Regions from separate parts of the Sporosarcina sp. FSL K6-2383 genome, predicted to be linked through region 1. Evidence: riboswitches for the same ligand, from Rfam matches in the RefSeq annotation. Region 1 holds a riboswitch; each other region holds the start of a gene.

Evidence for each region. Region 1 has a riboswitch for cobalamin ahead of MKZ10_RS04205 (ribonucleotide reductase N-terminal alpha domain-containing protein). Riboswitches for the same ligand answer to the same signal wherever they lie in the genome.
Region 2: it holds a riboswitch for cobalamin, as region 1 does, so the genes downstream of both, metE (5-methyltetrahydropteroyltriglutamate--homocysteine S-methyltransferase) here and MKZ10_RS04205 (ribonucleotide reductase N-terminal alpha domain-containing protein) in region 1, are expected to answer to the same signal.
Region 3: it holds a riboswitch for cobalamin, as region 1 does, so the genes downstream of both, MKZ10_RS04855 (ABC transporter substrate-binding protein) here and MKZ10_RS04205 (ribonucleotide reductase N-terminal alpha domain-containing protein) in region 1, are expected to answer to the same signal.

Annotation. Positions count from the first base shown of each region.
Region 1 is NZ_CP152017.1:790,553-793,765, forward strand. Features, by position in the region: gene MKZ10_RS04205 (ribonucleotide reductase N-terminal alpha domain-containing protein) at 1-1,657, opposite strand, end outside; cobalamin riboswitch at 1,870-2,053, opposite strand; gene MKZ10_RS04210 (glycine betaine ABC transporter substrate-binding protein) at 2,288-3,175, opposite strand; gene MKZ10_RS04215 (ABC transporter permease) at 3,178-3,213, opposite strand, start outside.
Region 2 is NZ_CP152017.1:2,993,787-2,996,999, forward strand. Features, by position in the region: gene MKZ10_RS14970 (ABC transporter substrate-binding protein) at 1-635, opposite strand, end outside; cobalamin riboswitch at 1,074-1,222, shown strand; gene metE (5-methyltetrahydropteroyltriglutamate--homocysteine S-methyltransferase) at 1,365-3,213, shown strand, end outside.
Region 3 is NZ_CP152017.1:927,103-930,315, forward strand. Features, by position in the region: gene argS (arginine--tRNA ligase) at 1-1,134, shown strand, start outside; cobalamin riboswitch at 1,405-1,558, shown strand; gene MKZ10_RS04855 (ABC transporter substrate-binding protein) at 1,676-2,641, shown strand; gene MKZ10_RS04860 (iron ABC transporter permease) at 2,634-3,213, shown strand, end outside.

The DNA of each region.
Region 1 (3,213 bases):
GCTTCAAAGTCCATTGTTGGTCGATGAAGTATCCTGATTTATAAAACCAACGTGTTTCTGGGCTTAAATCTGGAGCAATGATTGGAATGCTACTGTCTAGTTGTTCATCTAGATAGCACTTTTGAATAATAGGCTCAATTCCGATGGTACTAGCCGCTAGGGTCGCTGTCGATGAAAGGGATGCTATTGCCGTCATAGAGGCGTTCCGTATACCGTTTAACGCAACATTGGCACGAAGTCTCTGCCATGACTTTGAAAGGTATCCCCTATCTTCAAAATATGCTCCGTTATACCAATCTGATTCTTTGAATAAAGGATAAGCCCCTTTTTCTTTCGCGAGCTCCATCGAAGCGGAAATCGTTAAATAGGCGATATTCTCGTATAATTCATCGGCAAACTCTACTGCTTCCACAGACTCCCAACGAATTTTATTTAAGGCAAGCAAGTGATGCCAGCCTGTTGTACCTAGCAGTAGACCACGATTGTGTACGTCTTTTGGCATTGACTGTGCGTTTAAATCAATGGCATTGTCGAGCATGCGCACCTGAATCGTAATGAGACGCTCCAATACACCAGCAGGAACTGCACGTCCAAGGTTGATGGACGAGTGGATACTTTGATTTGGATGTAAGGCATCGTTTACTGCTGCATATTTGTTCGTCTTTTTTCGATTGATCTCATCTTTATAAACTAGATGGGGAAAGCCAGTTGTTAGTTGGCTATGCATGATCTGCTTCATAAGGTCGATAGCGAAAATGGTCTTTTTGCTAAGTTTCGGATGCTGCACACATGCCATGTATTTTTCACGAAATGAGCCTGCCCCCTTCTTTTCATCATAAAAATCCTCAAGGGAATAGCCCATGACAGCCTGCACCTCATGTGGGTCAAATAAATGCCAATTGCCACGTGATTCAACTTGTTCCATAAATAAGTCAGGGATATAGACAACTTTGTCGTCGATCGTACTGTCAAGGAACTTAGTAATATCTATGTGGTAGACAGCTAGGTAGCTGGTAAACGTTGTTGGCTTGTTATTATTTTGTTTTTGAAGTTTTCCAGCGTTCAGCAAGGTTGGCAATTCGACGGTCATATATAAATGACTCATTGCCCAGTAGGCTTCCGCTATTTTTTTAAGCCGTTTTTCTGTTTCATTTTGCATAAGGATCATTGCGATGATGAGCCATCGTTCCTGGGGTAGTTCAACAGGTTCATTGTCAGCATCCCTCGTAATATAGTTACTCATCATCATTTGCAAGGCGCTATACGTGAATAATTTGTCTCTTTCTGGGGTGATTAGGTTCCCGATAAGCCGAAGTTCTTCTTGTGAATAGCGTTCAACTAAAATCGGGTCGTACAAACCAAGTGTCACTAATCGAGTAGTATGTGCCGCGAAATCTGTGTAGATGTTCGAGTGACGCTGCTTGGCATAGAGGTCATGAAGATGAATTCGTGCTGCGATAAAGGTCCAGTGTGGTTCGTGCTCATTTAATTGGCTGAGCGAGTGTGAAATCATTGACTGTGACCAGTCTACGTAGCTACCGTTAGGGAATTTTTTGATCCATAATGTACTTGCTTCCAATAAAGAGGCTACTGCCTTCGTACCAAAATCCAAGGATAATTTAGTTAATAAATCGAGATGTTTTGTTTGCATAGACATTATTTGTCTCCTTCCATGATTTATGTTTGGAATCAAGCTGATCTCGCTTTTCAAAACAAAAAAGCGATAGTTCTACCTTTTCGGTAGAGCCATCGCTCATGGATTATTCGTTGGAAACAGAATAGGACCGCACACATCATTTGATTTAGTCGTATAACGACGGATTGATGGTAGGAACCTGCTCGCTTCCACCTCTCAACCCCCGAAGAAAGTGTCGCATAACGATGGAGGGCAGGTCTTCTGGCTCGCGCTTCATTCTTCCAGCCAGCCTTCCCATGGATTTACTCCACAGTGGCTTTTTTGGCGGTCGTCAGCGCTTACAGTTGCGGGGACAGCTCCGGATTTTCCCGGATTCCCTTTTAAACCGATATCGGTACCCATTCATCGTTCAAAAGTATATAGTGTGTACAATTTACTAACTTAACACTAGCATGTAGTGGGCAAAACGTAAAGCAAGAAGGCGATATTTTGCGTGGCGGTCATAACCTCATGTGAGACGGTCATAAAGTGGCTCGTGGCGGTCATAAACAACTTCAAGACGGTCATAACGTGGCTTATGCCGGTCATAACGTCAAAACGCCGTGCAAAAACCGCATCTCTCGCTTGCGGAGAGGTGCGGTTTCGCATTCATCATTCTTCCATTAACCCTGACTCAATAAGGAACTGCTGTGCAACTTTCTCCACCATCATTCCCTCATTATCCACTTTAGCATTCATCTTCTGCATTGCTTCTTCGTCAATCATGTCTGCCAGTTGCTCGAGTACTTCTTCAATCTCAGGGTACTCCACTAATGTTTCTTTTCGTACAAGGGGCAGTGCATGGTAAGGCGGAAAGTAGGATTTATCATCCTCTAGCACACGTAAGTCGTAATCTTGTAACTGACCGTCTGTCGTGTACGAGTTAATGACGTCTACTTCATGAGCGCCGATGGAACGATACATGATGCCGTGATCCATTCCTTTGACGTCTTTGAATTTCAATCCATATTCTTCCTGGAATCCAGGCAAGCCATCTGGACGGTCGATAAATTCAAAGACAGCACCGAGTATAAAGTCTTCCGAGACATTAGCGAAGTCACTGAATGTCTTGACGCCAAGTTCCTCGGCTCTTGATTCATCTAACGCTAATGTGTACGTATTATTGAAGCCGAATGTGTCGAAGGCGATAATGCCATCTTCATTGACTAGTCGTTTGGTAGTCGCCAGTGTCTCCTCGGCTGTGCCTGGGTCTTCGTGATAATAGTTAACGACAATCGTTCCCGTGTAATCGGGTACGACATCGATTAGGCCGTTCAGCATAGCGTTCCAAACGACGTTGGAGCCGCCGAGATTTTCTTTGTAAACGACTTCGATATCTGTTTTATTTTCAATCAATTGCCCCATGACATGTGACAAAATGATACTTTCTGTATTATTCCGAGAGCCTAGTGTTAGTGAATCTTTTTCGATGAAAATACAGCCTGACAGCATACTTGCAATAAGGCCTACCAACATCAATACAATAAATTTATTTTTCATACTTACTTCAATCCTTCCGGCGTCGTCCATTTTTCAAA
Region 2 (3,213 bases), 1.5 Mb from region 1:
TCACCTTCTTTGTAAGCACCTACTAGTGATGCCACAATTGCAGAATCTGATCCTGGTGCCAAATAATTATACTGCTCATCCAAGCCGTACGTTTGCAACTTCGTTTCTAGATGTTCACTAACCGTCCAACTAGAGGGAGCACCAATAATACGTCCTTTACTTTTATCTTCTGGATCTTGGAAAATTTCGGGATACTTCGCTAAATCTTCAACCGTTTTTAAATCCGGTGCGATTGGCTCAATCCCTCTTTCTGCATCCCCTTCAATGACATATGTCGGTACGTATAACCCCTGTGAATTGTCGGCGAAGTTAGTAGAGACATTAACAATATTTCCTTTTTCAATTGCTGCCTCATAAACTTCTTTGATATTATCTGTCCATAATTCCATATAGACATTAATATCCCCTTTCTCCAATGACTGAACTGTTGCAGCCGTCGTACCACTTGTTACTTCTGTGTCATAACCATAGCCTTCCTCAACAATGAGTTGGGCAATACTATTGTGGACACGAATGCTATCCCAACCGGCATCAGCAAATTGGATTACTTTAATACTGTCTTTACTTGTCTCCCCACTACACGCGGAAAGAATTAAAAGCATACAAATTGAGAGAAAGATCGTAATTTTTTTCATTAGAAATTGTTACCCCTTTTCATCTTTTTTAAATTAGACGTTATAAACATACTTCCCCCTAACTGTTTGGTTTATCGTGGCTCCTATTCCCCCAAAACTGAATAGGGAAACCTCAAAAAAATCTATCTGTCTAATTTATAGTTTTTAATAATACAGGAGTTTCCAAGTCATTGCAAACCCACATCGGCAATTTGCTGGCAATAATACAGTTAAAATCATTATAAAAATAGTTAAATTTACGAGTGAATCATTTAATATATTTATACAAAAAGGGAAACATAGATATAAATTTATTGTAGAATCATACCTGCCAACTTGCCACCTAACTTGTTGATACCTTGATTGTTTTTCATACATTCGGAACATTTGACAATCCTTTGTATTCAGTTTGACAGAACAGTAGATACGTGATAACTTTGAATACATCGACAATTCCATAGTAAAGCAATAGAAATAGGTGGTCTGATAACACATGCTTTTGTCAGATCTTAAAAGTGAAGCCGGTGAAACCATAATCCGGCGCGGTCCCGCCACTGTAACAGTAAATTTGCTGAAGCCAGATAACTGCCTTTTTTGCGACGCTCTACCCTACGGTCGATAGGGAGTGTTAGGATGACAACGCATCTCTATTTATATTCTGCGTAAACATTTCTAACCTTCGTTAGAAGTGTTTTTTTGTTTCCTTATTTAAACACTTCGTTACTTCACAAAAAGAGGAGACGAAACGATTTGTCAATTGTCAGTAGTACGGTTGGATACCCCTATATCGGGGGCAATAGAGAATGGAAAAAAGCACTCGAAGCCTTTTGGGCTGGGAAATTGGAGGAAGGTCTATTCCTCGAGGAAATTGAAAAACTTCGTCTAGAACGTCTTCAAAAACAAAAAGACGCAGGAATCGACCTTATTGCTGTCGGTGATTTCACTTTGTACGATAGGATGCTCGATACGGCTGTCATGTTTGGTATGATTCCTGAACGCTTTAACTGGTCTGGCGGTGATGTATCGCTTGCAACGTATTTCTCCATTGCACGTGGTAATGATGGGGCTGTTGCCTCAGAAATGACTAAATGGTTTAATGCGAACTACCATTATATCGTTCCTGAATATAGCAAGAAAAAACTAGTATTAACAGAGAACAAACCCCTTACTGCCTATCTGGAGGCGAAAGAAAAATTAGACATTGACGGTAAACCTGTCTTAATCGGACCGTATACGTTTTTAAAGCTATCAAAAGGCTATGCGAAAAAAGATATTCCAGCGTTCATTTTGCAATTAGTTCCTCTATATAGCCGAATTTTGAACGAATTAGCAGAGGCAGGAGCGCAATGGATTCAGCTTGAAGAACCTATTCTTTCCACATCTCTAACGAAAGAAGATATTCAAACAGTTACTGAAATTTACAAACAACTAAGCGTCGAAGCTCCAAATGCCAACATTCTATTACAAACATATTTTGAGGCCATTGAGCATTATGAAGAGGTTGTTGCCCTTCCTGTTGCAGGGATTGGCCTTGACTTTGCACAAGGTGCTGAGAAAAACCTTGAACATTTGCAAGCACACGGATTCCCGGCGGATAAAGTACTTGCGGCTGGTTTAATCGATGGACGCAATATCTGGCGTGCTGATTTGCGGGAAAAAGTAGCATTACTCGATACATTAACACAACTTGTGCCAGTGGATCGCATTTGGGTACAGTCTTCAAGCAGTCTACTTCACGTTCCCGTCACGGTACAATCTGAGGTAAAGCTAGACGCAACGATTAAAGCTGCGCTCGCTTTTGCAGATGAAAAACTTGTGGAGGTCACAACACTAGCAAAAGGCGTACGTGAAGGTAAGCAAGCTATTACTGATGCAGTGGTAGAAAGTATAACTGCCCGTCAAAATCTTGCGGACTTGCCTGCAAGAAATCACCCTGATTTGTTGGCATCCGTACAAAACATCGGAGAACAAGATAGTAAACGAAATTCTCCATTTAAGGAACGTCGCGACAAACAACGAGAAACATTCAATTTGCCTCTGCTACCGACAACCACAATTGGTAGCTTCCCGCAAACACCAGAAGTTCGTCGCGCACGGACAAAATGGCGTAAAGGTGAATCAACAGATGCACAATATCGCGATTTCGTACGTGATGAAATCAAACAGTGGATTGATATTCAAGAGGATATTGGACTGGATGTCTTCGTTCACGGTGAATTCGAACGGACAGATATGGTTGAGTATTTCGGAGAGAAATTGGGCGGCTTTGTCTTCACTGAAAAGGCTTGGGTCGTTTCCTATGGCTCTCGCTGTGTTAAACCACCAGTTATTTACGGTGATGTGACATTCATCGATCCGATGACAGTGGAGGAATCAGTCTATGCTCAATCCTTGACGGACAAACCGATGAAGGGAATGCTGACAGGGCCTGTCACTATTTTGAATTGGTCATTTGTACGCGACGATATTTCACGGAAAGACGTCACGTATCAGATTGCGCTTGCATTGCGTAAAGAGGTTGAAGCACTGGAGGCTGCCGGTATCCACATCATTCAAGTCGACGAACCTGCTCTGCGTGAAGGCTTGCCACTTAAAAAAT
Region 3 (3,213 bases), 140 kb from region 1:
CTTGCTTACTCAATTGAAGCACGTTATTTCCAAGCGCTTGGTTTGGACACAAAAATGCCAGAAGACGGCTACCATGGAAAAGACATTATTGGAATTGGAGAAGAGCTTGCGAAAGAATTCGGTGATAAATTCGTCAATGTTTCTGAACAAGAACGTTTTGACTATTTCCGTAAGCACGGACTTGATTTTGAATTGGCAAAACTGAAGAAAGACTTGGCTGATTTCCGCGTATCATTCGATGTTTGGTTCTCAGAAACATCATTATATGAAAATGGTAAAATCGATGTAGCACTCGACAAGCTACGTGCAAACGGTCACGTTTTTGAAGAAGATGGCGCAACATGGTTCCGCTCTACGACATTCGGGGACGATAAAGATCGTGTACTTATTAAAAACGACGGCACATACACGTATTTATTGCCGGATATCGCCTATCATGAAGATAAATTATTCCGTGGCTTCGATAAGCTGATTAACATTTGGGGTGCCGATCACCACGGCTATATTCCTCGTATGAAAGCCGCAATTGAAGCACTTGGCTATGACCGTGATACGTTGGAAGTAAACGTAGCACAAATGGTGCAGTTATATAAAGATGGCGAAAAGTTCAAAATGAGTAAGCGTACAGGGAAAGCAGTTACTTTACGAGAACTTGTGGAAGATGTTGGTCTTGATGCAGTTCGTTATTTCTTCGCCATGCGTTCAGGCGATTCGCAAATGGATTTCGACCTGGACTTAGCCATTTCTCAATCCAATGAAAACCCGGTGTATTATGCACAATATGCACATGCACGAATCTCTTCGATTTTGCGACAAGCCAATGAAACAGGACTTTCTGCGTCTGTGGATAATGTTTCTTTATTGCAAGCTGAAAAAGAATTGGAATTACTAAAGAAAATTGGAGATTTCCCGAAAGTGGTCAGTGACGCTGCAAGAATGCGTATACCACATCGCCTCGCAACGTATATCCAAGAATTGGCTGCAACATTCCATAGTTTCTACAATGCAGAAAAAGTATTGGACCTCGAGAATCGCGACTTGTCAGAAGCAAGACTTGCACTTATTACGGCAACACGCACGACCATTGCAAATGCATTGAAACTGATTGGTGTTTCTGCACCGGAGAAAATGTAATCCGTTTAAGCGCCAGACTAAGATGAATTCATCTTGGTGTGGCGCTTTTAGTTAGGGAAAAGGTCACAGTTTGCAAGCAAACACTAAACGAGTGCAAGCGAATGCAGATTGAATGCAAGCAAAAAAAATACCCACTCCACATCCTGTGTCCAGTCACTGGCACATTCAATGGAGTAAAAATGGCTTATCCACACGAGGTTCAGTAATCGTAAAATCTACACCCCTCTCGACACCACGAAAACTTGTAGTATACTAAAAGATGTACAAAATTACATAGCTAAACATAAAGGTGCCTCGCCATCAAAGACGAGGTTAAAAGGGAAGTCGGTTCAATGCCGACGCGGTCCCGCCACTGTATGTGTGAGTACATTGCGAAGCGATGTGAACACGAGCCAGGAGACCTGCCTTTATGAACAACCCGATAGCCTACGCGGATAGGTTTGGTGGAAATCGGTGCATCTATGCGACCGCATTTTTACTAAACAATCCTCCGTACTCATACGGGGGATTTTTATTTAGAACAGTACTGGAGGGAAACACTATGAAAAAAATATGGCGATTATGGCTGACGTCAATACTAGCAGTGTTTTTACTCGCTGCATGTGGGACAACTGCAACAGATGATAAGCCGGAAGTAAATGCAACAGCACAAGAAGACGTTGTTGAAGCAGCATTTCCAGTAACATTAACGGATGCAGTAGGCAATGAAATACTATTTGAAAAAGCACCTGCAACAATCGTTTCTATGACTCCAAGCAATACGGAAATACTATTTGCACTTGGACTTGCAACTGAAATTATTGGTGTCAATGATTATGATGATTACCCAGAAGAAGCATTGGCCAAAGAGAAAATCGGTAGTATGCAATTTGACGTTGAAAAAATCATTGCCATGGACCCGGAAATTGTTTTTGCACATGAGTCGGGGCTAGGTGCAGGCGAAAATGGTCTACAACAACTCCGTGATGCAGGCGTATCTGTATTCGTTGTGAAAAATGCACTGGACTTCGAAGAAACATACGGGACGATTGTAACAATCGGACAAGCAACAGGTAAAACAGCAGAAGCTGAAAAAATTGTTGCTGACATGAAAGTGAAAGTTGAAGAAGTGACAGCTAAACTAGCGTCAGTCGACAATGAAAAAACAGTCTTTGTTGAAACAACCCCAGCTCCAGAAATTTATACACCAGGTAACAATACGTTTATGAATCAAATCCTTGAAATGGTGGGAGCAGAAAATATTGCCGCAGACCAAGAAGATTGGTTCATAATGGATCCGGAAGAAATCGTTAACCGCAATCCTGATGTCATCGTTGTGATGTATGACTATATCGATACAGCTGTCGAAGATGTTTATAAACGTGATGGCTTTGATTCCATTACGGCTATCAAAAACCAAGCAGTTGTTCAAGTGAATGAAAACAAGACAAGTCGCACAGGCCCACGTCTTGCAGAAGGCTTGGAAGAAATAGCAAAAGCCATCTATCCAGAGGCGTTTGATGAATAAATCTAGTGTCGCCTACATCGTATCCATCGCCACGCTCCTGGCGGTGGTCTGGCTCGGTGTATCAATCGGTTCTGTGAATATACCGATTAGTACGTTATGGAGTTCGGGAGTGGATGAGAAGGCTACAAACATCCTATGGAAGATTCGTATGCCGCGCGTCGTATTGGCAGGACTTGTCGGTGCGTCGCTGGCGATTGCAGGAGCTGCTTTTCAAGGGCTACTCAAAAATCCGCTCGCTGATCCATACACCCTCGGAGTGTCATCCGGCGCCTCTGTCGGCGCTGTGATGACGCTTTTTTTCGGTATTTCCATTCCGGTTTTGGGCACTTATACGCTACCCATTTTTAGTATGGTTGGTGCGGCACTGACAATGTTCCTTGTATTGGGCTTTGCTCGTCTTGTCGACCATTCGATGACGATGGAAACCATTATTCTGACAGGTATTATCTTCGGTTCATTTTTAGGCTCAGTACTATCGCTGATGATTGCGCTGACAGGGGAAGAACTGCGCCAAATTATCGGCTGGTTGCTTGGCAGCGTGTCCATGCGCGGCTGGAATTATGTCACGATGA